Linked DNA regions of Synechococcus sp. PCC 7335. The main gene of each other region encodes a partner of the protein of the gene in region 2 in a complex. Links are inferred from orthologs where the notes say so. Each region holds a gene or a part of one and is shown on either strand. Other genes may lie near its edges. The genes, in order: accB and accC.

Region 1 (16,171 bases), 1.9 Mb from region 2 along the record:
GCCACGAGGATAGAGAGTATTGTTTTCGGGCCACTGCTTCCAAAAGGCAGCAGGCAATCTAGGCGAAAAAGAAAGACTTCCCAAAATGCCAGGACCATTAAGTTGCTTAGATTCACCACCATCAAGTCCTTTGACCTGAACAAGTAGCGTCGTGGAGCGTTCAGGACATTCAGCACTTCCCCAATTGAAAGCGCTCAAATCAATTTCTGAAGAAAAGTTTGCAACAACGGCGAAATCGGCCTCACTGGGGTCTGTTGTAAATCGGCATCCCGTATGAAAACGCAGCCAGTTTCGCACCGACGTTGGTAAGCTAGGCTGCAACCAAACAGCGGTTTCTATATCAACAAGTGAAAGGCAAGCCGCGGCGCAAATAGGGGTAAGACCATCAGGTGCAGTGATATCTACTCGAAGGCGGTAAGGACGCCCGGGATGAGAGAGCGCTTCTAACAGATTTTTGAAGGTACATTGAGCGTCATGGACTGTGTCTTGGAAGCCAGGCAGTATCGCTGCGCTCATGACTACTCTCCTCTAAGCAAGGTGAAGAACTCGACTTGCGTAGCGGCTGTCTGCTGCTGAGTTTCCCGACTGTGACGCTGATAGGCTGCTTGCAGCGGCGCTATGACAGTGGACTTTATCTGGTAATGCCACCGATGCTGCTGTAGTAGTGCGTCACAGACAGCGGCAAGCTCAGCGTGGATTTGAGAGCGGCCCGCCACATATCCAAACCCAGATGATTCTTCATCTGATTTTGTGCCTACAGATGTTGTGAGCTGAACGACACATCGGGTCACTGTCATCTCTCCTAAATTAAAGGCCTCACCCCCGCCGCCTGCCCTGCCGCGTACCATCGTCAGGCCGACTTCGGGCGATCTCAAAAAACGATACTTAGGTAAATCACCCAAATTTCTCACACACTGCTCTAATAGGTCCAAAGGCGCTTTCGCTAATACAGCCATCCATGCCTGTCTGTCTGCTCTATTCATAGTCATAGATACTCTAGTTGTAACCGGCTAGACTAATTAGCCTAGATGTATAGACAATTTGGATTAGGATTAGAGTATGCCGTATGCTTTCAAATTCTGCAAGACTTTCTCGGCACTAAGTGTTGTCGAATACATCTCGACTCAAATACATTTTGACTAAATTGATGATTCACTCCGCCGCACCGCTATACGTGCAGATTGCACAGCAGCTCCGCAACAACATTCAGGCGGGTGTGTACAAAGTGGGCGATCGCCTTCCTCCAGAATCACAGCTATCACAGCAGTTCAGTGTCAACCGCAACACCATCCGACAGGCCATATCACTGCTCAAGCAAGAAGGACTGCTGCGCTCCCAACGCGGTAGCGGCACCTTTGTGGCCGCGCCCATCCGCTACGCCATCGGTCAGCGAGTGCGTTACAACGAAGCGCTCAAAGCGCAGGGACATAGTGCCGCTTTTACTCTTATCAGAGCAGTTGAAGTCTCAGCTGATGTCTCGGTAGCGAAGAAATTGAGTATCGAGCAAGGCGCGCCTGTTGCTCATGTAGAGCGCTTAGGAACGGCAGACGACGAACCGATCAGCGTCGGCAGTGGCTACTTCCCGCTGGCACGATTCCCCGATCTATTGAGCGAAGAGAGCATATCGTATTTGGTAGAAGTTGGCTCGATTTCTCGGTGGCTACGTGATCGCTACGCAATAGACCATATCCGCCTAAGCACGTCAGTATCCGCAAGGCTTGTACAGCCGCGCGATGCCAAAATGCTAGAGCTGCCACTCAATCAAGCTATCTTACTGGCAGAGTCGGTGAACGCAGACCAGCAAGGACGACTGATTGAATACGGCGTCGCTAGACTAAGGGGCGATCGCATGGAAATGGTGTTTGATAACGTCGCAAAAGCGAGCAAGGCAACCCACGACTAAGGACAACGGAAGATTGGACAAAAGCCAAGATTAGATAACAGCGCTAAAGACAAGACCCGCTAGAACAGAGCCTATAAAGGCAAAGCCGAGATACGCGAAAAAAACAGGACGACGTGCTAATGCAAACACTGCAATCATCGCCGGGATGCTAGTCGCCCCACCTGCTAGCAAGAAAGCCATACCTGCACCAGGATTCATTCTCTGAGAGATGAGTCCATCGACCAGCGGTAGGGCCGCATATCCATTGAGATAGGCAGGCGCACCGATAAAAGCAGCCACAACGATTGAAAATAAGCTATCATCCCCACCCACTGCGCCGATCCAACCATCAGGCACATACGCCAGCATCAGAGTCTCTAGCAGAAAAGCGAGAGCTAGCCACTTGCCCAAAAACCAGGCGCTCTTGCGCGCTCCCTTCCAAAACTTCTGCCAACGCTTCTTCTCTAGCCAGAACCACCAGACGACAGGCTTTGGATTCCGAACGCTGCTGCCAGCACAGCCGCCATCATTTGCACCTTCTTTGAGCGGATCGAAGAAAGACGCTTTTGCAACGCCTAGGCGAATGAGCAATAGTGTGCCAAAACCGCCGAGCAGCCCAATGGCGACAGTTGCGACAGCCTTAGCGATCGCAAACTTTAACCCCAATGTGCCTAACGTCAGCACAAACATAGAAGGATCCATCAGCGGTGATGATAACCAAAAAGCCATAACGCCCGCCACCGGAACCCCTATCGTCAACAGCGCAGCAATTAGCGGAATAACGCCGCAAGAGCAAAAAGGAGAGAGTGCACCAAATAGTGACGCGATTGGAATCATGACAGCAACGCGGCCTTGAAATGCTTTTCCAATCAGATTATCGGCGCCGCTAGCCTGGGCAGAAGCAGCAATCCCAATAGAGAGCAGTAGAAAAGGCGTGACCTCGACAAGATGCCAAAGGGTAGCAGTAAGGCTGACGTTAGCTTGCGCAGGATCAATAAACGTGAGCGCTAAGACGATCAATGCCATTGCTAAAAACACGCTATCTAGTCGCCGCACGCTGCGGTTCAATCGAGTGAGCACACTAACAGCCATAAGTTATCTCCTGAGTTAAGTAAGTACACTTAGATAAGTACTGGTTTGTAGCTGAAAGACGACCTTGGAAAAATCGACGGTTTACCTGCAGCAAGTGGGAGCGCAGTAATCTTTCTCAGCGGTTTCAGGTTGGCTAAAAGCCGTATCGATATTCAGTTCAGGTGCAGTATCTGCAACGTGGACTACGAAAATTTCCCAGAAATTACCATCCGGATCACTAATCCAGGCTTTGTCTTGTAGGGCATAGCAGCAGTCTGTGTTGAACTCTTCTGAGGGGTTGAGTCCGGCGGCTTTTAGTCGGGCGATCGCGCTAACCACTGAGTCTGCACTATCCACCTGAATCCCAAAATGGGATAGCTTCCCGGTCTGCAGAGGCGTACCAGTAGCGTTCAGCGTTAAATTTAAAGATGGATTCTCAATATCAAGCTTGGCATAGCCTACCTTGTGCTTAGTAGGTGGAGTCTCAAATAGAGCTTGATAGAACGCAACAGAACGCTCTACATCAAAAACTTTCAATGCAATATGGGTTTTGTAGGTTGCCATTATTTCTCCTTAGACATTTCTAGAAATATCGAAATAAGAATAAGAAGGTGCTATCTTGCTAACGCCATCTCGCTAAATAGAAGTCAGTCACAGCAGCCAGGATTCGATGCGCTGTTAGCAATGGTCTGACCAACATGCTCGATGCTCACGACGTGGTTGCGCGTGCAGCACTCCTCAAACAAAAAGTCAATTAAGCGAGTTAGCGACTTTTCTTCAGCGCGGTACCAAATCCACTGCCGATCCTTTTTAGAGGTCACAATGCCTACCTGACGCAGCTTATCAAGATGGTGGGATAGCGTTGCGCCTGCAATCCCTAGCTCCTTCTGAATTTCCCCAACAGGCAAGCCTTCAGGATAAGCAGACAGCAGCAGACGCACAATTCTCAGCCGTGACGGCTGACCTAAAGCGGCAAATGCATCTGCTAGATCCTCAAGCGATGACTCGTCCATAGCACTTACTTCCATATTTTCATAATAATCGAAATGGAGGATGCTAGGAAAAAATTGACCAATATCTACAATGGTTAGACCGATGGCACAGAGGCTGGCACGTTTTGATCGAAGTCCTATGCTCGCGACTCTGCTAGCAAAAACTCTCTGCACTAGATAAACTGTCGTCGCAGCCACGCAGACGCTGCATCAATCAAACCGACTGCCACAATAAGAATCAGTAAAATTGCACACACTTTCGTGTAGTCAAAAGAGCGAAAGCTTTGATAGAGAGAGACGCCAATACCCCCTGCACCGACAATGCCAAGCACGGTAGCCGAGCGTACATTAGACTCAAACCGATAGAGCACAAAGGAAATCCAGAGTGGAATTACCTGAGGAACCACACCAAAGAGAATCTCTTGAAGTTTGCTAGCACCTGTAGCGCGTACGCCTTCGATTTGTCCAACATCTATATTCTCAATCGCTTCAGAAAAGAGCTTTCCTAAAATACCAGCAGTATGAACGAAGATAGCAAGTACGCCTGCAAAAGGGCCTAAGCCAACAGCTACAACGAATACCAACGCAAACACAATCTCATTGATGGCTCTCATCGCGTCCAATAGTCTTCTTGTGGGCTGCACAATCCAAAAGGGACAGAGATTACTAGAGGCTAGGATAGAGAGCGGCGCGGCCACAAATACGGCAAGTAGCGTTCCCCATATACCCATACCGATAGTTTCGATGATGTCAGCAAGATAGGATGACCAGTCGGAAAAATCTGGTGGAAAGTAGCGGCCGACATACTCTCCCATCGTACCGCCACCCTCGAGTAGCTCCGCGAGGTCAATCTCACTAACGACACCGGCGTACCAGAGCATGGCGATAGTTGTGGTGATGCCTGCTAGCCGTCTAACAACTTGAGCTGAGGTTAGGCGATCACGCTTTTGCATCTCCAAAACAGCAGGCGATACTGATAGCTCATACTGTTCAGTAAAGTTTTTGTCTGAGTCATTCAGAGAAGATTTCTTATCAGTAAAAAGAGACATATAACAAAACGTTCTTTAATGACATAAACCGACCTAGCTTTTCTTTTCACAAGAGGTCTAAGTCGGTTTGTTTGTAGGTAGCTAGCGCTTATTTGACTGCTTCTAACGCTTGATTTAGCGCTTCTAAACGAGCTTCTTTAGCAGCTGTATCCAAACTGTCGTCGTTTTGAACTTCTAGAATAGTCTTTCCGATCTCTAGTTCGCGTACGGTGTTCCAAGTCGTGTCGTCAGCTTCGTCAAAGCCACTCCATTCCAAGGGGCCAAGGACTGTCTCGTCGTTGTAGCTATAGAAGAAGTCTTGAATCTCTCCTTTCAAGCAATCTGGTAAATCACTACGGTACGCGATAGGATCGCTAGGAATCTCAGGAGAAGTCCAAACGACTTGAATATTTTCGAACGCTTCGGGATCGTTCTTTTCAACTTCTACGAGCGATTCACTGTTGTTGGTAGCAACGTCTACTTGATCGTTGGCAACTGCTAGGGCAGTCGCTTCGTGGCTACCTGCGAACACCAACTCGCTAAACGCTTCTTCAGGATTCACATCGTTCTGAGCGAATACATAGTAGCTAGGCACCAAGAAACCGGAGGTAGAGTTAGGGTCGTTAAAAGCGAAGGTTAGATTTCCTGCGTTTTCAACAACGTACTCGTCGCCGTTGCCAGCTTCTACATCGATATCAGCCAGGATAGGATTCTCTTTGTTCGTGATTAGATAAGCGTAGTAGCCTTTACTGCCGTCAGAGCCAACGGTCTGAGCAAACGCTTCTGCATCAGAGCGCTCAGCGGCTTCAATGTAAGATTTACCGCCGAACCAAGCCATCTGAACTTTGCCTGCGCCCATCGCTTCGATGACGCCTGCGTAGTCCGTCGCATAAGACGCATTTACGTCACGACCAAGTGCATCAGAAAGTGCAGCGACGAAGGGTTCCCACTTTGGCTTTTGGTTTGCTTGAGACTCAGTAGAGATGATTCCGAACTCGAGTTCGGTTAGTTCAGGTGCGCAAGCGCCACCGGTGGCGACAGGATCCGCAGAGGTTTGTTCATCTACAGTGGCACTACCGCTACAGCTAGCCAGTACGGTAGTGCTAAAGAGCACAGCAGAGCAGAACGTTGCACATTTCGTGAACGTGGTGTTTTTGATAGGGTTTCGCATGGGAGTTATCGAGGATTCCTGTAGGTTCAAATAAAAAATTTAGGCAGTAGGAAAAATACTAGTAAAACGCTAAGCAAAGGCTATCTGGTTAGAATTTCGGCGTGACCACGGTGAACGAGCTCTTCAGCAGCAGCGCCATATATATTGCTGAGGCGATCGTCTAGAAGATCAACAATAGGTCCGTCGTATTGAACGGTTCCGTCTCGTAGGGCGATCGCGCGATCACAATAGAATCGAACCATCTGCACCTGGTGCAAAGAGGTAATCACTGTCAACCCGCCTGTCCGGTTGAGTTCGACTAGCAGCTCCATCACCCGTCTTGCCGATTCTGGATCGAGCGAAGCGATAGGTTCGTCGGCTAAGATTATCTTTGCCCCTTGCATCAAGCAGCGGGCGATCGCCACCCGCTGCTGCTGTCCGCCTGAAAGCAGCGCAGCTCTTTTATAGGCTTGGTTCAAAATTCCAACTCTATCTAACGCTGATAAAGCCCTTATTTTTTCCGTCTTGCTGAAAAGACGAAAAGCTGAGCGTAAAGGTGAAACCTGAGACAAGTTGCCAATCAGTACATTCTCTAAAACGCTGAGACGATTGACGAGATTAAACTGCTGAAAAATAAAGCCAACTTGACTACGCAATCGTCGCGCTTTTGAATGGAGTTTTCCATCTGCCTGCAACGGCGTATCAAATATCTTTATCTCACCACTATCTGCAAGCTGCAAACCGTTCATCGTTCTAAGCAGCGTAGACTTCCCGGAGCCAGATGCGCCCACTAGCGCCACCATCTCTCCGACTTTAATAGTCAAATCAACACCGCACAACGCTGGAATATTACGGAAGCTTTTACTAAGGCGAGACACTGCTACCGCTGACAGGGTCGGTGGTGCAAAGTCAGACTTAGAAGTATCTACACTTTCGTTTTTGACAGAAACCAAAACATTTGCATCGCAACGTCCTCAACACTCAATCACAGAGACTTATACGATGATTTAAGCTTTAGTAGTCTAAAGATTATTGAGAAGTAAAATCGTGGTTAAGATACAGAACAGTGAGTACTTCTAAAGTGAAACCACAAAAGAACTAAGGTCCAAAAACCACCCCAAAACGTAGGCTAGGGCCATGGGCTCTCCAACTCATCAGTCATCTAGACCCGCACTCTCATCAGAGACTACAGCACGGAATCTGCAATCCTTATTTCCTTATCAAAGTGAAATGATCGCTTATCGGTCTACTCAATCTATACGGCTAGATCTATACAGCTGCGAAAGGGCTAAGCCTACAGCAAATCGCTATACTTCTCTTCCCAGCAGTATGATGGTTTGGAACCCTTTCTCGTCCTAGCTTTATGGCTCCGCAACTGCGTATTCACGTTCCACCTCATCCCTTGATCAAGCATTGGTTAGGCGTTGTCCGTAGCGCCACTACACCAACAGGCGTCTTTCGCAGCGGAATGACAGAGTTAGGACGCTGGCTAGCCTACGAAGCAGTGCGCGACTGGCTACCAACTACGGATATGACAATAGAAACACCTCTGACAACATGTCCGGCGACTTTTGTTGACCCAGATGTACCAGTCGTTGTAATTCCTATTTTGCGTGCGGGTTTAGCGCTAGTAGAGGGCATTCAGAGCGCGTTACCGAATAGCTATACTTATCATATTGGGTTGGCTAGGAATGAGGAAACACTCGAACCTTTCTGGTATCTCAACAGGCTGCCAGAAAGGTTCGAGCCAAACACTAGAGTGGTGATCAGTGAGCCCATGATGGCAACAGGCGGCACGATGATGGCGACAATGGCTGAATTGACCCAGCGGGGCGCAGACCCAGCACTGGTGAGAATCATTTCGGTAGTCGTTGCCCCACCTGCCTTGCAAAAGATTGCTGAGTCGTATCCAACGGTGGGGGTGTATACAGCGATTATCGATGAGGGATTAGATGAGAATGGATTTATTGTGCCAGGGTTGGGCGACGCAGGCGATCGCACTTTTGGCACATAATCTCTCGACACATCGTTTTTTGGTTTGATGCCTTAAATACAAGCGTCATCTCTCAGCTATGTCATTGCCAGCTTGTTAAGAGTCCATTTATAAATTTATGAAGCCCGTCTCAAAAACGCTATTGATATCTACAGACATAAAGAGAGGAAGTCAGAATTAAGGAGAGTCATGAGTCAGAATAACTTTGCGGGTGGATTTGTCGCCGGAGCTTTTGTAGGAGGAATCATTGGCGGCATTGTTGGTGTGCTCGCTAGCAATCGCCTACGCCTTGACGAAACCGATACTTTTGCCCAAATCTCGGATGAGAACCGGCGCCACTTTGAAGGAGCTAGCGCTGAAGAAAAAATGGAAATTGCCAGACGCGGCCTAGAAGATAAAATCTCCCAGCTAAACATGGCTATTGAAGATGCTCGCTTGCAAATGGGAAGAGTCAACGATGATGCTCCCAACGCTCAAGCATCTTCTGGACTTAGGACCAGCCTACAAGATCAATCTGTCCAAGCGCGAAATGATTCAATTCTGTAGTGAATTAGGGGTTACCCCCCGATTGCGAGCCGATCAGTTAAAATACAAGTCATTATTTGGACCTTACGCTTCTTTTAGACGCTAAGACTACTTACACACTTTGACGCTTATCCTATAGACCTATGCCCGCACAGATTATCGCTCCTATCATTCAAGGAGTGTCTACATTCCTTAGTATCTACCTTGTACTAATCTTTATTCGTATCTTACTCAGTTGGTTTCCCAATATTGACTGGTCTAATTCTGTATTTTCTACGCTTTCGCAGCTTACGGACCCATATTTGAACATATTTCGCGGCATCATACCGCCAATCGGTGGCCTGGATCTTTCTGCCATCATCGCTATCTTTGCGCTACAGATACTTTCTGGATTAGTAGCCAGCGCGGGTAATCAAATTGTTGCAATGGCTTACTATTCTGCTTACTGACTACTCTGCCTATTAACCAAGGCTAAACTTTGCTACTCGATCCATCTAAAAGCTCGCTTAGACACCCTTTAGCCGAACTTTTAGATGGGTCATCACTACAATAAACAACCAATTAATAGCTATTGCGGCTGACGTTGGCACCCAGTGCTTCTAGAAAGCTAGATAGATTTACATTCCCTCCACAAATCAGCACGCCAATCTTTTCTCCTGGTTGCGGCACGTACCGCTTTGAGATCAAAGCAGCAATCGGTACAACTCCCGCAGGCTCTGCTACGATCCGCCACTGATCCCATAGTAGCTGTTGAGCCTTTACTATCGAATCTTCATCAACTAGGACACATTCACCTACGTATTGCTGGGCGATTGGAAACATCATCTGACCAACTTGCCTAGCGCCTAAAGCGTCTGCTGCAATACCGCCGACTTCTACAATCGCTCGCTCACCTATTGCCATAGAATCATGTAGAGTTGGCGCTCTTTCTGGCTCTATGCTTACGACCTTACAGTGACCTTGATACCAGGCGGCGATCCCTCCAATCAAACCACCCCCGCCTACCGATACCAAAATAGTATCGAGATCAGGAGACTGTTTCTCGAACTCCAGCCCTACTGTCCCCTGCCCAGCAATGACTTCCCACTGATCAAAAGCATGGATGACTAAGGCATTCGTTTGTGCGGCTCGAACATAGCTTTTGTCCAAGGCTTCGAAGTAGTCACAGCCACCTATAGAAAGGAACGCACCGTAGTTCCTAATCCGATCTACCTTAGTTGTAGAAGAAACGGTTGGCACAAAGATTTCAGCTGGATAGCCCAGTTTTTTTGCTGCGTAGGCAACTGCCGCACCATGGTTGCCTCCTGATGCCGCAATCACCCCAGCTAATGGCACAGCGCTATTCAAAAGTTTGGAGAAGGCACCTCTTGTTTTGAAAGAGCCCGCGTGCTGAAACAGCTCTAACTTTAGAACAAGATCAGCATCTAGACCAAAGCTACCTGTTTTTGACCTAATAACTGGAGTTTCTCGAACGTAGGGAGAAATAATGCTGTAGACGTTTTCAATGAGCGGTTTAAACTCTTCCGGCTTCATTTCTTTATTTAACCCAAAGGCCTTCGATCGAGAAACCGAAGGCCTTTGTTCACATCTCCTGAAATATCAACTTTCGCTTAAGGCAGTCTCTTCTAAGCTGAGAGACTCTGCTATACGGGTAGGCGAGTGCTGTTATCTGTCATCATCGATAGAGTTTTGGTGTACTCCTGTAGCTCCACAGGAACAGGCTTAATGTTCCAGATCTGATCGCAGTATTCTTGAATAGCTCGATCAGAAGAGAACTTACCCATACGAGCCGCGTTCAAAATTGACATGCGAACCCAGTTATCTTGGTCTTTATAAGCGGCGTCTACCTGTTTTTGACAATCGACATAGGCTTGATAATCAGCTAGGACCATAAATCTATCTTGATTCAAGAGATTATCAATTAACGGTTTGAACATCTTTGTATCTCCGCTGGAGAAGACACCAGAGCCAATCAGGTCGATGACGGTACGGAGCCCTTCATTTTCCTCATAATACTTACGGGGACTGTAGCCCGTGGCTTTGAGCTCAGCAACTTCGTGTGCCTGAAGTCCGAACAAGAAGAAATTATCATCGCCAACTTCTTCGCGAATCTCAACGTTGGCACCGTCTAAAGTTCCAATAGTCAGTGCGCCGTTCATAGCAAATTTCATATTGCCTGTACCGGATGCTTCAAAACCTGCGGTCGAAATTTGCTCTGAAAGATCAGAGGCAGGGTAAATAGGTTGTGCGTTCGTAACGTTGTAGTTCGGATAGAAAACGACTTTAAGCTGATCGCGAATGTCTGGGTCGCGGTTGACTACACGGCCCACAGAGGTGATGAGCTTGATGATGAGCTTAGCCATAAAGTAGCCCGGCGCTGCCTTACCCGCAAAGATAAAGGTGCGTGGCGTAATGTTTAGATCCGGATTGCTCTTGAGCTGGTGGTAGAGCGAAATGATGTGCAGTGCGTTGAGCTGCTGACGCTTGTACTCATGAATACGCTTGATCTGTACGTCAAACATCGAGGTAGGGCTAACTTTGACGCCAGTTGCCCTTTCAATGCGTACGGCTAAGGCTTCTTTGTTTGCTTGCTTGATCTGTCGCCATTCAGTGCGAAAGCCCGGATCATCGGCAAACGATTCTAACTGCTTGAGTTGAAACAGGTCGGTGGGCCACTCGTCGCCAATGCGCTGATTGATCAACCGAGTAAGTTTAGGATTGCTGAGTACCATCCAGCGACGAGGCGTGACACCGTTGGTTTCGTTGATAAATTTCTCTGGGAAGAGCTGATAGAAGTCATTAAGTACAGTTTCTTTGAGTAGCTCTGTGTGAAGGGCCGCAACACCGTTAATGGCATGACTACCCACACAAGCAAGATTAGCCATGCGAACATAGCGACCACCGCTCTCGTCAATCAAAGACATGCGGGATATGCGCTCGTTGTCCTGGCCAAATTTGAGTCTGACATCTTCTAGGAAGTGACGGTTGATTTCGAAAATAATCTCAAGATGGCGGGGAAGTAAGTTGCCAAACAAGCCAATAGGCCAGCGTTCTAAGGCTTCGGGCAGAAGGGTGTGGTTGGTATAGGCAAGGGATTTTTGGGTGATTTCCCAGGCTTTATCCCATTCAAATTCGTGAACGTCGATGAGTAGACGCATGAGTTCTGCGACGGCGATCGCAGGGTGCGTATCGTTCATTTGCAGCGTATATTTTTCTGGGAATTGTTCTAGGGGAATGCCATCGCGCAGCATGATTCGAATCATGTCTTGCAAAGAGCAAGAGACAAAGAAGTACTGCTGCTCTAGGCGTAGCTGCTTACCTTCTAGGTGCTCATCATTGGGATAGAGCACTTTGGAGATGTTTTCAGAGACTACCTTGGAATTGACCGCACCGGAGTAGTCGCCGTGGTTAAAAGCTTCAAAGTCGAAAGCATCAGGCGATTCAGCTTTCCACAGACGGAGCGTAGTGGCTGTGTTGACTTTATAGCCAAGAATAGCTGTGTCGTAAGGGACGCCCTTAACGACGCGATCGCACACCCATTCTACCCGGTAGCTGCCTTTGTTATCGGTATATGCTTTGGTATAGCCACCTAGCTTAACTTCTTGAGCCCACAGCGGCCGAACAATTTCCCAAGGATTACCATTAGCTAGCCACTTGTCGGTGCGCTCAATCTGCCAGCCATCTTGAAGTTCTTGCTTAAAGATGCCGAACTCGTAGCGAATACCATAGCCTAGAGAGGGAATTTGTAGCGTTGCCATCGAATCTAGATAGCAGGCCGCTAGTCGACCCAAACCACCGTTGCCTAGACCAGGCTCTTGCTCTTGCGCCATAATTTCGGGCAAACTTAGGCCCAGATCAGCCATGGCTTCGTCTACTACATCGTATAGACCTAGGTTGATCAGGTTGTTTCCTAGATACGGCCCCATCAAAAACTCTGCTGATAAATAGACCGCTGTCCGCGACTTTTGAGCCCGGTAGGTGCTTGCCGAGCTGAGCCAGTGGTGCAGCATGCGATCGCGCACCGTATAGGCCAATGCCATATAGTAGTCCTGTATAGAGGCAATCTCCGGCGATTTCCCCTGTACATAGAACAAGTTGTCTAGAAACGCCCGTTTTAGTGTTTCTGGCGTTAGACCAGTACGATCATCTTCCACTCGGATAGTGGAACGTACTTGTGGTGTGTTGATCTCTTTGGATTGCATAAGTCACCAGATAGATGGATGGGGGGCAATATAAGCAGGTTGGCTGAGGTCTGTTTATCGACGCTGTTCCCTTGAATTTTTGCTTGAGTTAATAGCTAAAAGACTTAATTTAAGTCAAATTTCAATCACTCAAGGTTATATGGACATTTGCCTCCTAGGGTTTAACCTACATAAAGTCATAAGATGCAGCGACAAACGGTAAAGCTAACTACTAAAGCTAGGTAATTATGCCCACTGGCGATCGCTATTAACTCTTTCCTAGCGTGTCGTTTGCGTTTGCGGGCTCATAGAACTAAAGAAAAAAGAATAGGAAAGCAAAACTTTCAGCTACCGTGCGGTCTACAAGTGAAAGCCCAGTAGTATCTGTTCTGACTACTGGGCTATTCCTAGATTGGGTGGATACTATGTATATCTACGACGTGATCGCTGAGCGCGTAAGGTAAGCATCTAGCGAGGTTTATCCGCAGGACCATCATCTTTTTGAGATTGCTCTAGCAGGCGTTCAAAACGCTCTTTACTCCAGCGATCGGTAGCATAGGAAATAGCGCTAATTTCCTCTAAACGAATTAGCCAAACAGTGCGCTGGTAGGGGTCGTCAGGTAATTCCTCGTCCTCGAATCCCTCAGCCACATCAACATCGACCACCTCGACATATTCTGCGTCTAGATAGATAGGTATGCCCACTAAGCGTGTCCCTGGCATACGAAACCAAACTTCGCTACCGGCGTGGAGGGCTTCTTCTAATCGGCGGTACAGTCGGCTCGAAGAATTTGAAGTGGCGGCGGCGGCAGGTCGAGTGCTAGTAGACTGCTCCTGACGGGCGGTGTTCTTCATCATGCCTTCTGTCATAATCTTCCTCCTCTTAATATGCTGCTTGCTTCTGTGTCCTACTTCATTCGACTTACTAGCTTAGTGTTTAGATTTCGTTAGTTCTGCTAGTTATTAGGATACAAAGATGTTTGTTCCGTCAGTTCAGGTGATGCTTTGGCACAGCATACCGTGCCAACTAAAGATGAGTCATCTTAATTCACAAGGATTATCCGACTGTAGAGAACCGCGCATCTACGACTGATCACCCCTAACTGATTGCGCCTAGTAGATGCCTTCTGTAGGCAAGTGGCATGCAATATCACTACAACATAGCAAATCCCTACTTAATTGGTCGCTTTAATTGATCGCTTTAGTTTAGTGAGTATTAGCTTTGGTTAGATATAGCTTTTCTACAGTTTTTGACAAAAGTGAATTTGAGCAGCCTACTACTAAGTGGGCTTAAGTGGGTTGAAAGAATAGGCTGGAAAAACTTACTTAGCAAGTTTTACTCGCATCAGTGGCTGTCCAAATTCGATCGGTTCAGCATTTTCTACCAGAATGGCTACAATTTCGCCAGACACTTCGGCTTCTAGCTCGTTCATTAGCTTCATTGCCTCGATGATGCATACTGTTTGACCCGACTGGATGCGATCGCCTACTTCTACGAAGGCAGACTCATCCGGCGCGGGCGATCGATAGAACGTACCGACCATTGGCGAGGTGATCTCGACTAAAGACGCATCAATCGCTGGTGTAGACGGAGTAGTAGGCTCTGCTGGCGTACTAATAGGAGCCGGCGGCGAGATTGGTGCTGCTGGCTCAATGGGCGCGGCGGGCGTAGTACTTGGAGCTGCGCTAAGAACAACTTCTGGCTGGAGCGCAGAAGGTTTACGAAGCGTCAGTTCAAATTCATCGTTTTTTAGGGTTAGCTCAGCGATGTCAGTCTGGTCTATAGCCGTTACCAACTCGCAGAGTTCTTTAAAGTTCACCTGTAAAATCCCATATTAAAAATGTTCATAGCTAGTGCGCAAATCATACAACCTTAGGTTTCACGACCTAGATAGGTATCGTTACGAGTGTCGATTTTGATTCTTTCACCCTGAGAAATGAACAGCGGTACCATCACCTGAGCGCCCGTTTCAACGGTGGCAGGTTTGGTTCCTCCAGTAGCCGTATCACCCTTGACTCCTGGATCAGTCTGAGTGATCTCTAAAACGACAGTGTTGGGCAGTTCTACTTCTAGAACTCGCTCATCCCAAGTCAAAACGGTTACTTCCATTTCTTCTTTGAGATACTTCACAGCATCACCAATTTGATCAGCGTTGAGCCGACTTTCCTCGTAAGTTTCCATATCCATAAAGACGTATTGATCGCCGTCTCTATAGGTGTATTGCTTGTTTCTCTTTTCAAGTATTGCCTGAGGCACCATCTCGCCCGCCCTAAAAGTCCGTTCGAGCGTGTTGCCTGTCTGCGCATTTTTCAGCTTAGTACGCACAAAAGCAGAGCCTTTGCCAGGTTTGACGTGCAAAAACTCAACGACGCGCCACACGGAGCCATCGATTTCGATACTGGTACCGGTGCGGAAATCATTGCTAGAGATCATGATGATAGCTAAAAGGTGCTAAGGCAATCGGCAATCATTGTACAGCTCGGCGGTTAGTTGCCTGCTAATTATGCTCCATAAATTAACAGCCTCACTACGGGCTAGACCTGCTGATAAAGTTAGCTAGCTGATGGCAGATAGTGTGAGCGTACTAATTGATAACAAGGGTTACAGCATCGGCGGGTGACTGGGGGTGAGGGACCCAGACTATGGCAAGATCAAAGCTGAACGCCAAAAGTCTCCCAATCAAGCCATGAATTTGCGAAAGCTTAAAAGTCTGATCAAAGCCGCTTGTTTTAGTCTGTTGCTATCCGCGATGTGTCTATTGACATCCGTGATGCCTGCACAGGCGATCGCGCTTAATCCGGTTCTAGCGCCTGTCCTAGCTGGGCTGCCGCCAGGAAATGCAATCACAGACGGTGCGGCTCTACTACGCTACGCTTTACCGATTGACAATAAGGAGATCCGGTCGATTCAAGGCGACTTAGAAGAGATTTCTGAATGGCTGCGCAGTAAGCGCTGGGGACCCATGAAGAAAGACGTTAATAAAGTAGAACGAGTACTCAATAGAAAGCGAGACGCGATTCTAGCTAGCGTGCCAGAAGATCGCCAAGCGCAGGCCAATCAGATTCTCGATAGTTTAGCAGGCGGACTAGAGCCTATTCGTGAAGCAATCGAGGCCGAAGACAAAGAAGGCGTTTGGACTGAGCGTAAGCAGCTGCTAGATCAAGTCGGCGAGCTAGAAGAGCTGATGGTAGACGGCTTTCCGTTTGAAGTGCCGGCTGAATATGATAATTTGCCCCAGCTTAAAGGTAGAGCGACGGTTAAGTTCGAGACGACTAAAGGCGATGTGACTGTTGTTGCAGATGGCTACAGCGCCCCGGTTACTGCTGGTAACTTTGTTGATCTAGTCAA
Region 2 (16,365 bases):
CTAATCTCTGTCTCAATAGCAGCAAATTCGGATCGAAGTGAACTCAGCAGCTGCTCAACCCCTGGAACCACATGTTGAGGCTGAATATCGTTGAAGGGAGGTAAGCCTTTACCAATCAGCAATGGATTGTTAGAAACCGCTGTGGACGAATTTGTAGGGACTGACACGCTCATAGAAAACCTTACAAGACCTATAGATAGGCTAAAAACAAAGAAAGTGAAACTCATAACGACTATGAGTCTCACTCCTATAATACTCGATATATTACTTACGAACTAACGCTTATGGACTGATGGAGGGGCATAGGCGACTACGCTTTAAAGCGCGATTTGCTAGGAACATAGTCTACCAAAGACACTACTCCCCAGGCGCTGAATAGCCTTGAATATTTTCAGGCCGTAAGGGACGCATTATTTGACTAGCTTTAGCGATTAGTCCCTCTGAGCCCTTGACGACAACAAGATACTTACCGGCATCGAGTCGATTGCGATAGGAAACGGCATCACCGCTGCCAATGCCGATACCAGTCCCTCCACCGATAAAGAAGCTACCCATACCACCGGCGATCGCGCCTAATATACCACCGATAAGTCGATTACCTAAGGTACCTGCCCAGGGGAAGGTATCAAGACCCGTAATTGCGTTAAATGCGAAGCCGCCCACAAAGCCAAAAGGGATTATCCACGTAGCCATGCGCTTAATTTGCTTCCAGGCTTCGTCCTTAGGATCGATGAGTCCGTAGTCATCAGCGGATTTGAAGCCCTTGCCGAGCAGATCTACTCTGTCCATCGTGATGTTGGCAGACTCAAGCGCTGTGTAGGCCGTCTCGGCTTGGAGGCGATCGCTCCAGACAGACACTAGATAATTCATCGTTTGGCTTTCTCCTGTTCTTGATTGATTCGCTGATCACCCTCTGAAGCAGTTTGATTGGATGCTCTAGTAGACGTTTGAGGACTCGGCCTGAACAGATGGTCGTGGGTAGGATTGTAGAGACGCGATCGCACTTCTGCTTCTCTTTTGAGCTCTGCTCTCTCTTCTGCAGGGACTGACTGGAGGGCTGACTGCTTAATCACCGCTCGATGTGCAAGTGCTGGGGAGATGATATACAGCGTTGTTCGCACCAATTCATCCGCCTGACTAGCCGCAGCCATCTGATAGAGCGGAACTACCTTGATTTGCTCATCAGGCCATCCCACTCGAAAGCAAATTGCTACAGGTGTATCAGCCGGATAATGAGCCATCAGCTGAGTTTGAGCCGCCAAGACATGCCGAGCACTCAAATACAAACACAGACTAGCCCGGTGAGCTGCTAGGCCCGCTAACTCTTCTGTATCAGGAACTTGCGTTCGTCCGCTAGTTCTAGTCAAGATAATACTCTGTACCTGAGCTGGAATCGTTAGCTCAACCTGTAGCTTAGCCGCCGCTGCTTGAAACGCACTGATACCAGGAACGACCTCGAATGGAATATCCGCTTCGCTCAGCCTGAGCATCTGCTCGTGAATAGCACTATAGAGGCTAGGATCGCCCGAGTGAAGTCTAACTACAGACTTTCCCGAGCGGACTCGTTCGATCATCAACGGCACAATCGCTTCAAGTGTCATCTTCGCAGTAGCAACCTTCTCAGTATCCGCACGAACGGTTTGTAAAATTTGCGTCGGTACTAGCGAATTGGCGTATACCAAAACATCTGCTCGTGCAATAAGCTTTTGAGCCTTAACTGTTAACAACTCTGGGTCGCCTGGACCCGCACCAACAATATAAACAGCCGGCACAGGCCGAGTAGAATGAGTCAGAAAATCCATGCAAACCTTACAATCATGAGTCTAAAAAGATACTAAACGGAACGGGTTAAAAATAAGTTGTTTTTAAGGCGACTATAAGTACGAACCAACATCAAATAAAGTTGCTATACGACGTCAGTATTCATCAATTCACTACTATTTACAGCCGTTTCTTGAAGACTAAATAAAGGTGAACGTGAATCACAAAAGGCTGTCCAAAAATCCTGCATGTTGGTATGTAGATGCACCCTGATTCAGAGCTCTGAAGGTCTTTTTTAGTCCTTTGGAGCTTTTTCTTTTTTTGATTTTCTTTTTTTGATTTTATCTATTTATATTTATCTATTTACATATTGTCTTTAGAGCTCTTCTTTGGCCCTTTTATCTTTGGCCTTCCGCTCTCTAGCTCGCAATCGACTCACTGGTACGGTATCAGGCAGTTGCTTACCCAAGCCATAGGTCCAAACCAGACCCGCACTACCTATGGCAATTCCAATCAGACTTACCAGCTGGGCCATCTTGATTGGACCAAACATCAAGCTATCGGTTCGTAGTCCCTCGATCCACACCCGGCCAAGACTATAGGCAATTAGATAAACTAAAAACAGCGTTCCGGCTCTAAACTTCTGAGGCCGCTTCAACCCCCAGAAAAACAACCACAGCAGCAGCGAAAACACGCCTAAATTCCACAGAGACTCGTAAAGGAAAGTAGGATGAAAGTATTCAAACTCACGTAGACTAGGCGGTCTATTAGAGAGTGGAATAAACAGTTTCCACGGCAAATCGGTCGGCGCTCCATAGGCCTCTGAGTTGAAGAAATTTCCCCAGCGACCAATCGCCTGCCCCAAAATCAGCGACGGAGCAACAACATCACTCAGTTGCCAAAAAGATAACCGATTAAGTTTTGCGAAAAGAATAGTCGCGAGGGTGCCACCAATCACAGCACCGTGAATAGCAATTCCCCCCCTCCAGATAGCAATGATATCGCCAGGGCGATCAGCGTAAGATGACCACTCAAATAGGACATAGTAAAGGCGCGCACAGGGGATCGCCGCCACGACAAGCCAAATTACCATATCGCCTACTTTCTCTGGGTCAATGCCTCGTTTTCTGGATAGATATTGCGATAGGGCTACACCAATCAAAACAGCTGAAGCAATCAGTAAGCCGTACCACCTCAACGTCAAAGGACCAATACTTACAATATCTGGCCCTGGCGATTGAAAAACCGCTAGTAGACCAGTCAGTAGCGGCGATCGCGGCGAGTGTACGGGCATGAGGTTAAACAAGTTCATCTAGTTTTCAACCTCGGCCATTTCGATCACTTCACCATTAAAGTCTTTGACTAGAAAATTGAGCGGGCGATCGCGTCTTAGCTTATGCCGGATGCCTCTAGTTTGTACCTGCATCAGCAAATACTCCAAGCAGTCGTGGTCAAAGCAAACGTGCCGCTGCCGATTGCGATTACCTAAACTCGCCCCCCCAATGACATGAAGCTGCGTGTTTTTCTTGAGCTGATACCACAGCCCATCAGAGCCGCCGTAGCTTTCTTCTGGAAAGCCGCCAAGATGCGGGCCGCCGAAGTGGCCAAAGCTTGAAGCGCCCATCATCGGATCTATACCGGCTGTGCCTAAGGTCTGCTCATAGTTGTAGTAATAGTGCAAAGGGACATCTGCTGCTGACAAGCTGAGCATACCTTCGTAAAATCGACGGGCAACCTCTACATCAGAGACCATCACAGTATGAACCTTGGGCGCACCGCGTAAAAAAGCCCACATTGCACCCGCGTAGGCTACTAACAGCATCACCATGATGCCTTGGGTCGAGACCAACGTATCTAGCGGAATATTGGCGACTATTCCGTTCAATGCAGAGCTAGTTATCATCGCGCTAAAGGAAAGGTGATGTTGGTTTATAGTCTACCAACTTAGCAATTGTGATCGATTTGTAGAGGGGTTCGGGAAGCTTAGTAAGCATCAAAGCTAAGGCAAGCAAACCATGTTGCTCGCCTTAGCATCATATCTTGAGTGAACTAGGTAGGACCCACTACCTCTAAGCAGAAGGAGAATTAGCGTTTGCGCAAGCTGCGCACTTAGAGCTTGATACCCCGCCTCAAACTCTAGGACGCTTAATCCTAGCTGATATGCGCACAATATGTTTCAAACATCCATTAGTAGCTGACACTTCTTCAGCGGAGGCGGGGTTAGTTGAGCTTTGAGATTGGCAAAAGTTTTCAGTTGAAATGTTCGCTTATAGAGGCCTTACTAATTTACCGCTATATAGCAGTCAGGATCATCAATAAAAGGCAGAGCTTAGACGCCTGCTGACATCGCCATACCACTCAAAACTTTAGCGAAGAAATTATGGTTTGATTTCAGCCTATGGGATCGCACCGCCTGTACTAGCTATTGCTTCAGCATTGTTAGATCGGATGCACAACTAGATTCCATGTATCATCTCTGTGAGGCCAAGAAAATATCAGTGCCGCTTATGGACTCTCTATTAGATCCTCTAGATCCTCAACAGCTAGAACCCTCAATAGTAGCAAGACAAAGACAACTCCCTTTACGGTTCGATATCGTCAGCCTCTTTCCAGAGTTCTTTGTCTCTCCGCTTGAATCTGGGCTGATTGGGAAGGCGCTACAGCGACAGATTGCGACTGTTGAGATCACTAATCCAAGGGACTTCACAACCGATAAGCATCATCGGGTAGACGATATTCCATACGGCGGCGGTGTGGGCATGGTGATGAAGCCAGAGCCCATATTTGCTGCTGTTGAATCGCTGCCTATCATGCCCAAGAGGGCTGTGATCTTGATGACGCCGCAGGGTCGAACTATGGAGCAAGCTTTGTTTAAAGAACTTGCTAGCTACGATCAGCTAGTGCTGATTTGTGGACACTATGAGGGCGTTGATGAGCGCGTCTTGAACATCACCACCCAAGAGGTATCTCTAGGCGATTTTGTCCTGACCTGTGGCGAAATTCCGGCCCTGACTTTGCTAAATGGCGTTGTTAGGCTGCTGCCAGGTACGGTAGCAAAAACTGACTCTTTAAAGTATGAAAGTTTTGAAGCCAATTTACTTGACTATCCGCAATACACGAGACCTGCGCAGTTTCGGCAGTGGTCTGTACCCGAAGTGCTGATGTCTGGTAATCATGGTGTGATCGCCCAATGGAGAAAGCAACAGCAGCTAGAGCGAACACAACAACGTCGGCCTGATCTGTTTAAACGTTGGCAGGATAGCACTGAGCGATAGCTTTTCTCGTGCTTTTCTTGGTAATCAGCTTGGCATTTTGCTGAGGGTTCAGCCGATAAAGATATTCTAAGCAACAGGGAAGACGCTATAAGCATTGGACCCTTGACTGAGGTGCAGTTTTCGGGCTGACAGCCTTATGTGACAACTGGTCAAGTAACTCGCGCTCGTTTCATTTATCAGAGAAGCGCTATATAAAGTTGAGTAAGCGTAGAGTGGAGTAAGCGTCATAAATCAACGCTTTATATCTTGATAACGCGAGCAAGCTTCTTACCTATGAATATTCGGATTGGCAATGGATTTGACGTTCACCGTCTACACGCAGGCCGCAAGCTGATTTTAGGCGGAATAGATATCCCTCACTCGCAGGGGCTACTGGGTCATAGCGATGCCGACGCGCTTACTCATGCCATTATGGACGCGATGCTAGGCGCACTGAGCCTAGGAGACATTGGGGTGTACTTTCCACCCGATGATCCTAAGTGGGCAGGTGCAGATAGCCAGGTGCTGCTCGCTCAAGTGAACCGGCTGGTAGGCGATCGCGGTTGGCACGTTTGCAATATTGATAGCGTTGTCATTGCTGAAAAGCCGAAATTAAATCCGCATATTCCCAACATGCGGACTCGACTAGCAACGACCCTCTCTATCGAGCCTGATCAAATTGGCATCAAAGCGACCACCTACGAGAAGCTTGGTCCTATTGGGAGAGAAGAAGGTATTGCTGCCTACGCAGTGGCACTATTGCAGTCCTAGTAGTTGCTGCAGTCCTAGCATCCGTTTATAGACCTAGTACGTATAATTTCTAAGTCCCTTAGTAAGATACTCAACTCAGTAGAGTACAAAGAGCTGGCGTCGAAATTTAGTATGCCAGTCTATGAATTGCCCTTTTCTATCTTTTAGGAAACAGGCTTCATCATATTTTTACTATATAGGGCAAGTTTGGTATAAAAAGTTCAAAAACCTAGCCAAAACTACGTAAAACCCGTCCAAAAACCCTATTGAGGTATCAAAATATACGTAAATCTTCTTATACTACTTATACAATCTTTGTAAATCCTTACAGTACCAGTCACCGGTCTAGCTATTTCTTCTGAAAGCTATTTGTAAAGATTCACTAAACGTCTGTGTTTTTCCCACTATTGGGTTTGAACAGAAAGGCAATTATCTCTATTAGGCAGCTAGAGCCGTATCTAGGGGACATTCCCATCGCTCTCCTGCACAGAGTAGCAACTCTTCTGGGCTAGACGATGAGAAAGTGAGCGATAAAACTATCAAGAATTCCTGATAGGTACAAGATGGTGTCGAGATTTCACCGAAGCGGATTAAGTTCTTGAATATAGAAGCGTACAAGCAAAACCATACCTGTAGAAGCGAGACCGCTGAGATAGCAGCGAAACCAAAAGTACGTAAACGGGTTCAGAACACAGCTCAGCTGGAATTAGCAAGGTAACGAAGGAAATATATTCGTTTGAAATATTTATTGACAAGTGGAGGATAAGAGCGTGAATGGAGTAGGCGAATCATCAGTTGTGTTAGTACCTTCCGTGCATAATCCGTTTGGCGCGACAAAGCTATCACCACTTAAGGGCTTTTCTACTAGCCCACCGGAACGCATTGGCATCCGAGGCGAGTACGACTACAACGGCTTAGCTAATAGGGTTCTAAGGTGCTTTAATCAATCTGTTAAAGAAGACATCAGCCAGCTGAAGGTCCGTCAGCGCGGATGTGTCGTTATCTTGACAGGTGTTGTCTCGTCACGAACATTATTAGATCAGTTAGTAGCACTAGCAGCTAACGTAGAGGGAACGGCTCACGTTGAAATTCGTTGCGTTAGGTTTACCGAAGAGGCAGCTATTACATAGTCCGTCTGTATAAACGGTCCGTCTATACGAATATCTAATCTAAGTAGCCATTACGGATAGCGCTCTGTTCTAGGGCGGCGAGCTATTCCATCATATTTGCCACAAAGTCTGTAAAGACTTCTCCTTTCACAAACTGCGGATGCGCCATTACTTTTTGGTGGAATCCGATAGTCGTTGGCAAACCAGTGATAGCAAATTCTCTAAGCGCTCTTTGCATACGCCGAATCGCTGTATCTCTGTTTGGACCCCAAACAATAAGTTTGCCGATTAGCGAATCATAGTAAGGTGGAATTTCATAGTCGGTATATACATGAGAGTCCATCCGAACCCCTAAGCCACCAGGGGCTAGATAACCGCTAATTCTACCGGGATTAGGCCGGAAGTTGTGCTCTGGATCTTCTGCATTAATCCGGCATTCTATGGCATGACCACGTAGTTGGATATCGGCTTGAGTAAATAGTAGGCGATCGCCTTGGGCCACCCGGATTTGCTCAGCAATCAGATCGATCCCCGTTACCATCTCTGTGACAGGGTGTTCAACCTGGATGCGGGTATTCATCTCCATAAAATAGAATTCGCCCGTACGGTCCACCAAAAACTCTACCGTGCCAGCACCCACATAGTTGATAGACTCAGCAGCCCGGACCGCCGCCGCACCCATCTGCTGTCTTAATGATTCGTCTAAAGCGGCGCTAGGAGCTTCTTCTAAAAGCTTTTGATGGCGTCGTTGAATGGAGCAATCCCGCTCGCCCAAATGAACAACATTGCCATAGCTATCCGCTAGAATTTGGAACTCTATATGACGTGGGTTCTCGACAAACTTTTCTAAGTAAACACCGGGATTACCAAAAGAAGCTTCTGCCTCTCCTTGAGCAGCTAAGAACATTTTTCCAAGCTCATGGGGAGCGCGTACCAAACGCATACCACGCCCACCCCCTCCTGCGGTTGCTTTAATGATTACTGGGTAGCCAATTTCGGCAGCAAGTTTAGCAGCCTCCTCCTGGCTATTTAGCAAACCCTCACTACCTGGAACGGTAGGTACTTTGACCTTTTGCATGGTCGCTTTAGCAGTCGCCTTATCACCCATCGCCAGCATCGCCGCCGCAGTAGGGCCAATGAAAACAAGATTATGGTCAGCGCAGATTTCAGCGAATCGAGCGTTTTCAGCCAGAAAACCATAGCCTGGATGAATGGCAGTTGCGCCTCTCGTGAGCGCAGCAGCGATAATATTTGGAATGTTGAGATAGCTTTTGCTGCTGGAGGCTTCACCAATACAGACGGCCTCATCAGCTAGTTGAACATGGAGAGCACTGCGATCAACGGTGGAATGGACAGCGATGGTAGCGATTCCCATTTCTTCGCACGTGCGAATAATCCGTAGTGCGATCTCACCACGATTGGCAATCAAAATTTTAGAGAAGCTCATCTAGCGGTCAGCATTTGCTGCTAAGTCATCAAGAAGCTGATCGTATCACGCATCCTTCTACCCCTCTTTACTTTGGTGGAAGGCTTTAGTCCTCGCCGTAACTACATAAAGCAAACGTATCCGTAGAAACTGTCGAAAGGTGTCCATTATGCCGTATTGTTATAAGTCGATGTTGCCATCATTTGCGGATGTGGTGGAATTGGTAGACACGCACGCTTGAGGGGCGTGTGGCTCATGCCTTGCGAGTTCGAGTCTCGCCATCCGCATAGGCTCAAGACAGGTTGTGGCCACAGGGCTCCTGTAATAGGATTTCTGTACTTTGGCTGTCAGATTTTAGTGAAAATAGAATCCCTCCGAATTCATTTTGGTTGCAAGTCATAGCAAAACACACAGGCTAAAGAGTTTGATCTAGAAGGTTCGACTCTACAACTTTGGTAGATAATTGCGTAACCTTATCTCTATAGTCCCGCTTTTGTCGCTTTCTATTGTTTGCAACTTGCTAGGTATGACTTGTTCGCTGGTTATGACTTGTTCGCTATGATAAGAGCAAGGATATAAACTTTTGTAAACACATTGGCTTCAGCGTCTTCCGCTCTTTCTTCGACTCAACCAGCTACCTGGTATGCTTTGAAACCTCTATGGCAAGGCAATCAATCTGTTGTGAAACGAGGGCTGCCTCACGATCAGCTTTCCCCGGCATGGCAGATATTGATGCTAGGAGATGGTTCGCCAACGCGCCATCTGCAGCTACTAACCCGTGAACCAACAGAGGTCGATGTCATCGATATGTCGCCTGTAGCCGCAGGTGGGGACTATGCACCTTTGCCCATTGCACAAGTGCCAGGCCCACATTTGCGCCGTCAGGTCTGGCTGCGGACAGCTTCTGGTCAGCGACTAGCTTATGCTACCTCTTGGTGGGAAGCTAGTCATGTAGACGAATACCTAGAAAATCGCGCTTTACCGATTTGGGCTAGCCTAGCTAAACTACGCACGGAACTCTATAGAGATATTCAAGGAATTGAGTTTGGTTATTCTACCGCTCTAGAGAAGGCATTTGAGCAAAAGGGCCCGTTTTGGGGACGGCATTATTTGTTTTGGCACCATGGGCAACCGCTAACACTGATATACGAGGTGTTTTCTCCTTACTTGATTCGGTATTTAGGACCGATGGGTTCGGAATGTAGTTAGGATTTTGTCTGTGCAAAGCTGCGCTTCAGGATGACACGGACTATCTGCAACGATCACTTGCCCCTGAGTAATCTCCAGCTTCTCCTATATTCGCCTTTAAACTATTAGCCACCTCGTCGATCGCCAGGTCTCGGGTTCAATCCCAGCTACCAAGGAATCACTTGAGGAACCTTACGCGTCATCAAGCTGAAGTGTTTGCTCAAAAGTGTTTGCTCGACCTCGATGCTAACTCCGTACTCCTAGCTCAAAGTATACTCTCCATGTAGCAGATATGAGAGAGGGTCTGTAAAACACGACTACTACTGCATTGGTTGCAATAGGCACACAAGCAGACGATATACAGGAGTAGTCATGGCACCAAAACAATCGTCTTTTCTATTGTTCGCTAATTGATTAGCTCTTCGACTATCCCCAAGGTTTGATTGTTCCTAGGGTGCAGTCTCAGTCTAAAGACGATACTGGTATTTAGGTGTGCTCATAGCGCTCCGATGGTAGTGATTGGTAATTGCGCTATGGTTTGTAATGTCCTGATGTACGACTAGAGGCTTGTGCTTGTCTCGCCACTTTTTCGGAAATTTTGAAGGGCACTTTACCAGCAGTTGAAGTCGAAATCTTCAAGTGATCTAACTCCGCTTTGTAGTGTCCTTAGTTGCTATCTATTCAATGCTAACTACTTAGTTAAATGTCTGACGAGTTTAGCATTCTTCGCTTGGCACTCTACACTGGTTGGCACTCTACACTGGTTGGCACTCTACACTGGTTGGAGGACTAGTTGCTAAAGACGACATCCGTTCACCTACTTAGCACTTTCCTATGAACACTGAGACCTGCTAATCGAGGCAAGTCGCGCTAGTCGACGAACTAAACCTATAAGCGGGGCAGAAATCAAAATCAGAAAGGACACCGACGACTGGCCGTGTTTCGTCTCGGTGTCCTTAACTGGTTCGCTCCTCACACAATATCACTATAAGAGAAGATCTCTCTTTTGTCATCTTTGGAGTCCATTAGTTAAAGTGGCACAGCTATATACGTAGGGAACGAAGGTTAAGAGATCTTCACTCAGTCGTATGGAATTTATCAAGCGCTGATAAATGGAAACAGAGGTAAGACTGCGCTCGTAGCGGTAGCGCTAACCATCTCTTGCTAGAGAATTTTTCTTTATCCTCTGGTTCATAACTTCACCAAAAAAGAATTGAGGTGTTCCTTACTCGTTCAAGCTGTTTCAAAAGTTACAGATACTGTAGGTTCCTAAAAGTGTTGAGTTCGAGATAGATCCGAAGTTTTATATCCCAATTTTCATAGAGAAGAAAGTCGAAGTTTCTATCGTCTTGAACGTGGCTCGTCATTTTTGTGTTGGGAAACAAAGATATCTTCTTATCGTCTGATTGGCACTGTGAAATAGCCCAGTTATTCGTCTAAGAATTCCAACAATTAAAGCAAATCTATTCTGTAAGCTTTCATGCCCTGTTCACTTTATCCATTCAACTAGCAAACTCGCCATATTACTGATAGCTTTATTGGTCATCGGTAGCGCTTATATAGTTAGTTAGATAGTGCAGGTTGTATAGGATTGAATTTGAGTAAGCTGTATGGAGACACGGCTCACCGCGGACAATGCTTTCCCCCCAATACCTGCGAAGTTGCCATGCGACGCTTTGTCACCATCGTGGGTTCGCTTTTGAGGAAGGTGGAAAAATCAATTTCGAAGAGAATAAATAGCTACCTCAGAGAACTAGTTCAGATTTTTAGGGGTATTTACTGTAGCTTTTCTCATTGGTTTCTAATACCGATTCTTGATGGCTTCCGACGAATGCTGAAATAGTAATAAAGAACGGAATTTACGCATACATAATCCAACAATTTATATTAATCTACTAACATCATCAGCGCTTACGTAGTGTTGTGCTGACTTAGAAGTCCGCTTTGCAGCTTCAACTGTACGAATACTTCTGATCGAGCATTTATCAATGGCACTCATCAGCGGTTCTACTTAGTCAGACGTCAACTTTGTAAAAGTAAGCTTTGTCTTCTCCGTGTAATCACAGAGAAAACCTATAAAGTCACTCTCCTTCGCCCAATATCTACTCACTCTATGACGTTCTCCCTTATCTATAGATGACACTATCTACTTCGCTTAACCCCAACCTATCTTCGCCTACTATGTCCTTCCCACAGTCGGATAGTACTCGCCCGTTTTTGGCTTGGCAGCGTATTTCTGATTGGGCGGCTGAACACTACCGCTGCCGAACATTCAACAAAGACGAGAAGATTCCGGCTCGTCCTGGACTACTCTATCTAGTGCAAAAAGGGTCAGTTCGTTTATTGGGAAACGCTCAGACTAGTGCTACGGCAAAGCGCAGCACTAGCAACACTAGAATGCCTTTAGTCGCGTCGGAAGAAGCATTCTTAGGATTTGTAGGTGCAGGGCAACCTTTCGAGGTCGTTGCACAACCACCTTTTTCCCTACAAAGTTTTGCACATGTGGATCAGACCACGGTGATTTGGCTCTATTGGAATGATTTAGAGACATGGCCTCATTTTCAAAAAGAAGTATTAGACGCTTTTCGGCGTCAGCATCAACGTAAAATGCTGTGGCTGAGCACGCTAGGTCAGCGCAGAACAATCGATCGGCTATTAGGGTTTTTGACGCTACTTATTGATGAGCATGGTGAACATTGTGAACAGGGCTATTATCTGCCGTTCCCTTTAACTCATGCTCAAATTGGCAGCGCCATTGGTTCGACTCGAGTAACAGTCACTCGGTTGATGGGCAAGCTGCGACAGGCAGGCATGATCCAAAGCTATGATGAGAACTTGATTTGCATTCCTCATGGAACTGGTGATTGGAAGATACAGCGCTAGAAGCAATTTTCTGCTTTGCTTGTTGTTTTGTAAGAATTTCAGCCAGAGAACTGTACCCAACCAGTTGACAATAGCTACGATAGCCGGACTCATTTTTCGCATTTAACGAATGAGCTGAGCCGTTAAGGCATCTTTTTCCTCTAGATACTGTCTTTAGTAGTCCTTTAGTAGGCGCGACCTAGCTTTAGACTCAAAGAGTTCAGCACAACGGCGACAGAACTCACGGCCATCAGTCCACCTGCAAAGCCTGGATTGAGAAATATGCCAAACGCTGGCAGCAGGGCTCCCGCCGCCAATGGAATGCAGATAAGGTTGTAGGAAAAGGCCCAAGCTAGGTTTTGACGAATCTTGTTCAGGGTAGCCTGACTAAGTTTGATCGCGGTGAGCACATCAGTGAGGTTATTGTTGATCAAAATAATATCAGCGGTGGCGATCGCCACCTCACTACCAGAGTTCAGAGCGATACCCACGTTTGCTTTGGCAAGAGCAGGCGCATCATTAATTCCATCACCAATCAGTCCGACCTGGTGTCCAGCAGCTTGAAGAGCAGTAATCGCACTCAACTTTTCTGCTGGCTTCACCTCGGCTTGTACGTGGGCTAAATCAAGACCGAGCTGCTGTGCGATCGCTCGAACGGCAGCTGAGCTATCGCCACTCAAAATCTGTATCGAGATGCCCATAGATTTCAGCTCAGACAACACGTTGGTCGTTTCGGATCGCAGCTGATCTGCAACGCTGATTAAACCAATCAGCTGATGTTCTTTTGTAAGGAAGACAACGGTTTTACCAGCTTTGGCAATATCTCTAGCCATCTCGTCTACAGACGCATCGATAGAGCAGCCATTTTCTGCTAGCCAATCCTTGTTCCCCAACGCAATTGTTTGATGAGATCTTTGGTCAGAGGATGAATTCGAGCAATCAGTAGATTCAATGACAGCACTAATTCCCGACCCGGCTCTCGTTTGAAAGTTGCTAGCGTTTAAGGTTGGTAATTGCTTTTGCGCCGCGGCGCTTTGAATAGCAACGGCAAGCGGGTGGCAAGTTCCACTTTCGACGGTTGCTGCTAACTGTAGCAGCTGATCTTCAGATAGCTCATCCAAAAAGGAAATACAATCAACTACCTGGGGTGAACCTGTCGTTAGCGTACCTGTCTTGTCGAAGACAAGCGTGTCAATTTTTTGGGTAGCTTCTAAGATATCGCCGCCACGGATAAGTAGCCCTTTTTCGGCGCCTATTCCAGAGCCGACTAAGATAGCAGTGGGTGTAGCTAAACCCAAAGCACAGGGACAGGCGACAACAACGACCGCGATTGCCAGCTTCAAACTTACTAGCAGTTGCAAAGAATCACCCACGGCAGGCATGTGCGCTGTATGCATATGAGCATGTCCCATCGCTAGCTGAGCAACTTCTGGCCACAGCGGCATACCGACAAAGTACCAAAAGCAAAAGGTCAGCCCAGAACAAACCAAGACACCATAGGTAAAGTAGCCAGAGATGATGTCGGCTAATCCTTGGATGGGCGCTTTGCGAGTTTGAGCCGTCTCGACCAGTTGAATCATTTGGCCCAGGGTAGTCTCTGCGCCAGTGCGGGTGACCTGAAGCGTAATGGCACCCGATTGATTGAGCGTACCGGCAAAGACAGTATCCTGCGGTTGCTTGCTAACCAGCATAGATTCTCCCGTCAGCATGGACTCGTCTAGAGAAGTTTCACCGAGCGCGATCATGCCATCGACAGGGACTTTTTCACCGGGAAGAACCTGTAGCCACTCGCCTACTTTTACCTGGTTCACCGGAACTTTGAGGCTCGCAGTAGCAGTGTTAATAGACTGCTTAGGCAGCGTAGGTTGAGGGACTAGTCTGGCAAACGGCGGCTGAAGCGCAATTAGCGATCGCAAAGACCCAGCGGATTGAAAGCGGGCTCGTTGCTCCAAGGTTCGCCCCAACAAGATGAAGCTCAGCAGCATCACTGGCTCGTCAAAGAAACACTCCCATCCCAATTGGGGAAAGAGCAAGGCTGTTAGACTCGTTAGGTAGGCACTCAGCGCTCCTAGGCTAACTAGCGTATTCATATTGGGCGTGCCACGCCTAAGGCCTTGAAACCCAGCCACTAGGATTTTTCTAGCCGGAAATAGCAAGGTCAGCGTAGCGAGCGTGCCATGAAACCACAAGGTCGTGATGACAGGCAAGGTGAGTAGCGTACTGAATGGACCGCGAAGATCAAAATGTTGTAGATGACCAAGCACAGAGAAGGCAAGCAGAATCGATGCGATCGCTAACCGACTTATTTGATTTTGCTGATCTTGCTCTTGTTTAGCTAGCCAGTCAGACTCAGCACTTAGTCCCGTGATATTGGCCTGGCGTAGCGTTGATGGATAGCCTGCATCGGTTAAAGCCTGCGCAATTGCCCTGCCATCTGCTTGAGGTAGGCACTCTAGCGCGGCTACTTCAGTTAATAGGTTGACTGTAGCAGTGAGCACCCCGTCACACTGTGCTAGCTTTTTTTCTACAGTGCTGACACAACCCGCACACATCATGCCTGTGATATCTAGCACAATCGTCTGAGGCTCAGCAGATTCGGTCGAAAGGTTAGGCGAGACTGGCAGATTCGAGTCAGACTTGCTGAGAGCATTCGTCCGATTAGAGGTCGTTTTTTCGATGGGTCGAGAAGGTGGGGCAGCAGGCAAGCTCATACAAAAAGTGGCTTAAAGGTAGATACAGTCAGGAATTTCTCTTTTGAGCCTACGTTACTTTTCTGGCTTTGTTAGTGATCCCAGCGAATAAATTATTGATTTCATATTGAGATTTAGTAAGTAATCATCTTGGAAATCGTCTTGAGCAAAAAGTGTTTGACCGCGACTATAGACTTAGAGTTTCCCAATGGGAGGAGGTCACTAGAGCGGTCTAGGACAGACAGCGGATAGGCGCAAAGTCACACTCGAGGTGGTTTTGTTGTCTGTGAAATGACCTGCAAAGCTAAAGCGAAGTCAATTGTATGTTTCCAGACACTACTCACCATTGGGCTAAAGGCTGCATCGTAGCTCTAGCGAAGCGAGGGATGATCAGCGGGTATGCCAACACTACATTCCGTCCGCTTGCTGTAGTCAGTCGAGCTGAGTTTGCAGCCTTGATGCGTCAAAGTTTCCCAGGGCTACCGACAAGGCAATCGGCTCGTCCGTTTCCGGACGTACCACCGCAGTACTGGGCAAATGAGGTAATCGCCTGGGCTTCAGAACGCGGCCTGCTTAGTGGGGATAGATCAGGTCGATTTCTGCCTATGCAGGCCATTTCTAGAGTGCAGGCAGTCGTAGTGTTGATGGCAGCCCTGTCAGCTGAACAAACCACTGCAAGAATTCGCCTTCCTAAGACAGAGCCAGCCGAGCGCGAGCAACTAATCAGGCGAACGTTTACAGATGCCACAGCAATTCCAGACTATGGCCGAGAAGCTGTTGGGCAGGCGATCGCAGCCAATCTATTTGAATCTCAGCTAGCACCTAGAGCCTTTTTGCCCAACCAATCAATCACTAGAGGAGAAGTGGCGGCGATACTATGTTGGGCACTGGCAATTTCCGTCGCAGAACTTACTGAAACTTCTCCTTTGAAACCGGCACTGACAAGAGATAGAAAAGGACTATTTGAAAAATTTATTCATCAGGAAGCGGAATTCAATGCCGAGAAACTCGCTTTTTTAGATCGAGGCATCCAAAGTTCGCCATTTCGCAATCGTCTATCTCAAGCAGTCGGATACCTACAGCAAACAGAGCCGCAGGCAATCACAGGCCAATCAGCGGCAATACCTTCACCACTAGAAAATACCGCCACTTATCCTATTCGGGGCGATCGCCCGGAAATAGATGCAACGGGACTAGATTTTCTGGCGCCCGATATCTTGTCTGCTTGCGTATGCCTATCAACCATGCGATCAGGCGAGCTGAGATCTCGCTGGCTAGGTCGAGAGGCCTTTGTTAATCGACAGATGTGGAGTGCCACTAAGTTT

What was found.
Region 1: the proteins of accC (region 2) and accB are in contact, whole or in part, in a solved structure (PDB 8UXZ), measured with the Escherichia coli proteins. The link is inferred for Synechococcus sp. PCC 7335 from one-to-one orthologs.

Annotation. Positions count from the first base shown.
Region 1 is NZ_DS989904.1:3,755,823-3,771,993, forward strand. The notes cover bases 12,894-15,626. They hold accB (acetyl-CoA carboxylase biotin carboxyl carrier protein), read right to left. Parts: upstream 14,643-15,626; coding sequence 14,145-14,642; downstream 12,894-14,144. Other genes in these bases: S7335_RS15915 (hypothetical protein), read right to left, coding at 13,291-13,692; efp (elongation factor P), read right to left, coding at 14,696-15,256; S7335_RS15930 (peptidylprolyl isomerase), read left to right, coding at 15,510-15,626. In the rest of the region: phosphonate C-P lyase system protein PhnH, read right to left, coding at 1-516; phosphonate C-P lyase system protein PhnG, read right to left, coding at 519-989; phosphonate metabolism transcriptional regulator PhnF, read left to right, coding at 1,148-1,903; S7335_RS15860 (permease), read right to left, coding at 1,934-2,974; S7335_RS15865 (ArsI/CadI family heavy metal resistance metalloenzyme), read right to left, coding at 3,056-3,517; S7335_RS15870 (helix-turn-helix transcriptional regulator), read right to left, coding at 3,601-3,966; phosphonate ABC transporter, permease protein PhnE, read right to left, coding at 4,119-4,994; phnD (phosphonate ABC transporter substrate-binding protein), read right to left, coding at 5,083-6,144; phnC (phosphonate ABC transporter ATP-binding protein), read right to left, coding at 6,225-7,076; upp (uracil phosphoribosyltransferase), read left to right, coding at 7,487-8,137; S7335_RS15895 (hypothetical protein), read left to right, coding at 8,306-8,662; S7335_RS15900 (YggT family protein), read left to right, coding at 8,785-9,090; S7335_RS15905 (threonine/serine dehydratase), read right to left, coding at 9,203-10,174; S7335_RS15910 (glycogen/starch/alpha-glucan phosphorylase), read right to left, coding at 10,285-12,843; more of S7335_RS15930, read left to right, coding at 15,627-16,171. UniProt on the Escherichia coli protein: This protein is a component of the acetyl coenzyme A carboxylase complex; first, biotin carboxylase catalyzes the carboxylation of the carrier protein and then the transcarboxylase transfers the carboxyl group to form malonyl-CoA.
Region 2 is NZ_DS989904.1:1,814,252-1,830,616, reverse strand. Bases 6,150-9,076 are described here. They hold accC (acetyl-CoA carboxylase biotin carboxylase subunit), read right to left. Parts: upstream 8,322-9,076; coding sequence 6,978-8,321; downstream 6,150-6,977. Other genes in these bases: S7335_RS08000 (chorismate lyase), read left to right, coding at 8,895-9,076; S7335_RS08015 (hypothetical protein), read left to right, coding at 6,536-6,895. In the rest of the region: S7335_RS08045 (hypothetical protein), read right to left, coding at 358-870; cobM (precorrin-4 C(11)-methyltransferase), read right to left, coding at 867-1,802; lgt (prolipoprotein diacylglyceryl transferase), read right to left, coding at 2,138-3,055; S7335_RS08030 (glyoxalase-like domain protein), read right to left, coding at 3,074-3,664; tRNA (guanosine(37)-N1)-methyltransferase TrmD, read left to right, coding at 4,260-5,036; ispF (2-C-methyl-D-erythritol 2,4-cyclodiphosphate synthase), read left to right, coding at 5,310-5,786; more of S7335_RS08000, read left to right, coding at 9,077-9,509; S7335_RS07995 (Crp/Fnr family transcriptional regulator), read left to right, coding at 11,625-12,371; S7335_RS07990 (cation-translocating P-type ATPase), read right to left, coding at 12,536-15,061; S7335_RS07985 (S-layer homology domain-containing protein), read left to right, coding at 15,364-16,365. UniProt on the Escherichia coli protein: This protein is a component of the acetyl coenzyme A carboxylase complex; first, biotin carboxylase catalyzes the carboxylation of the carrier protein and then the transcarboxylase transfers the carboxyl group to form malonyl-CoA.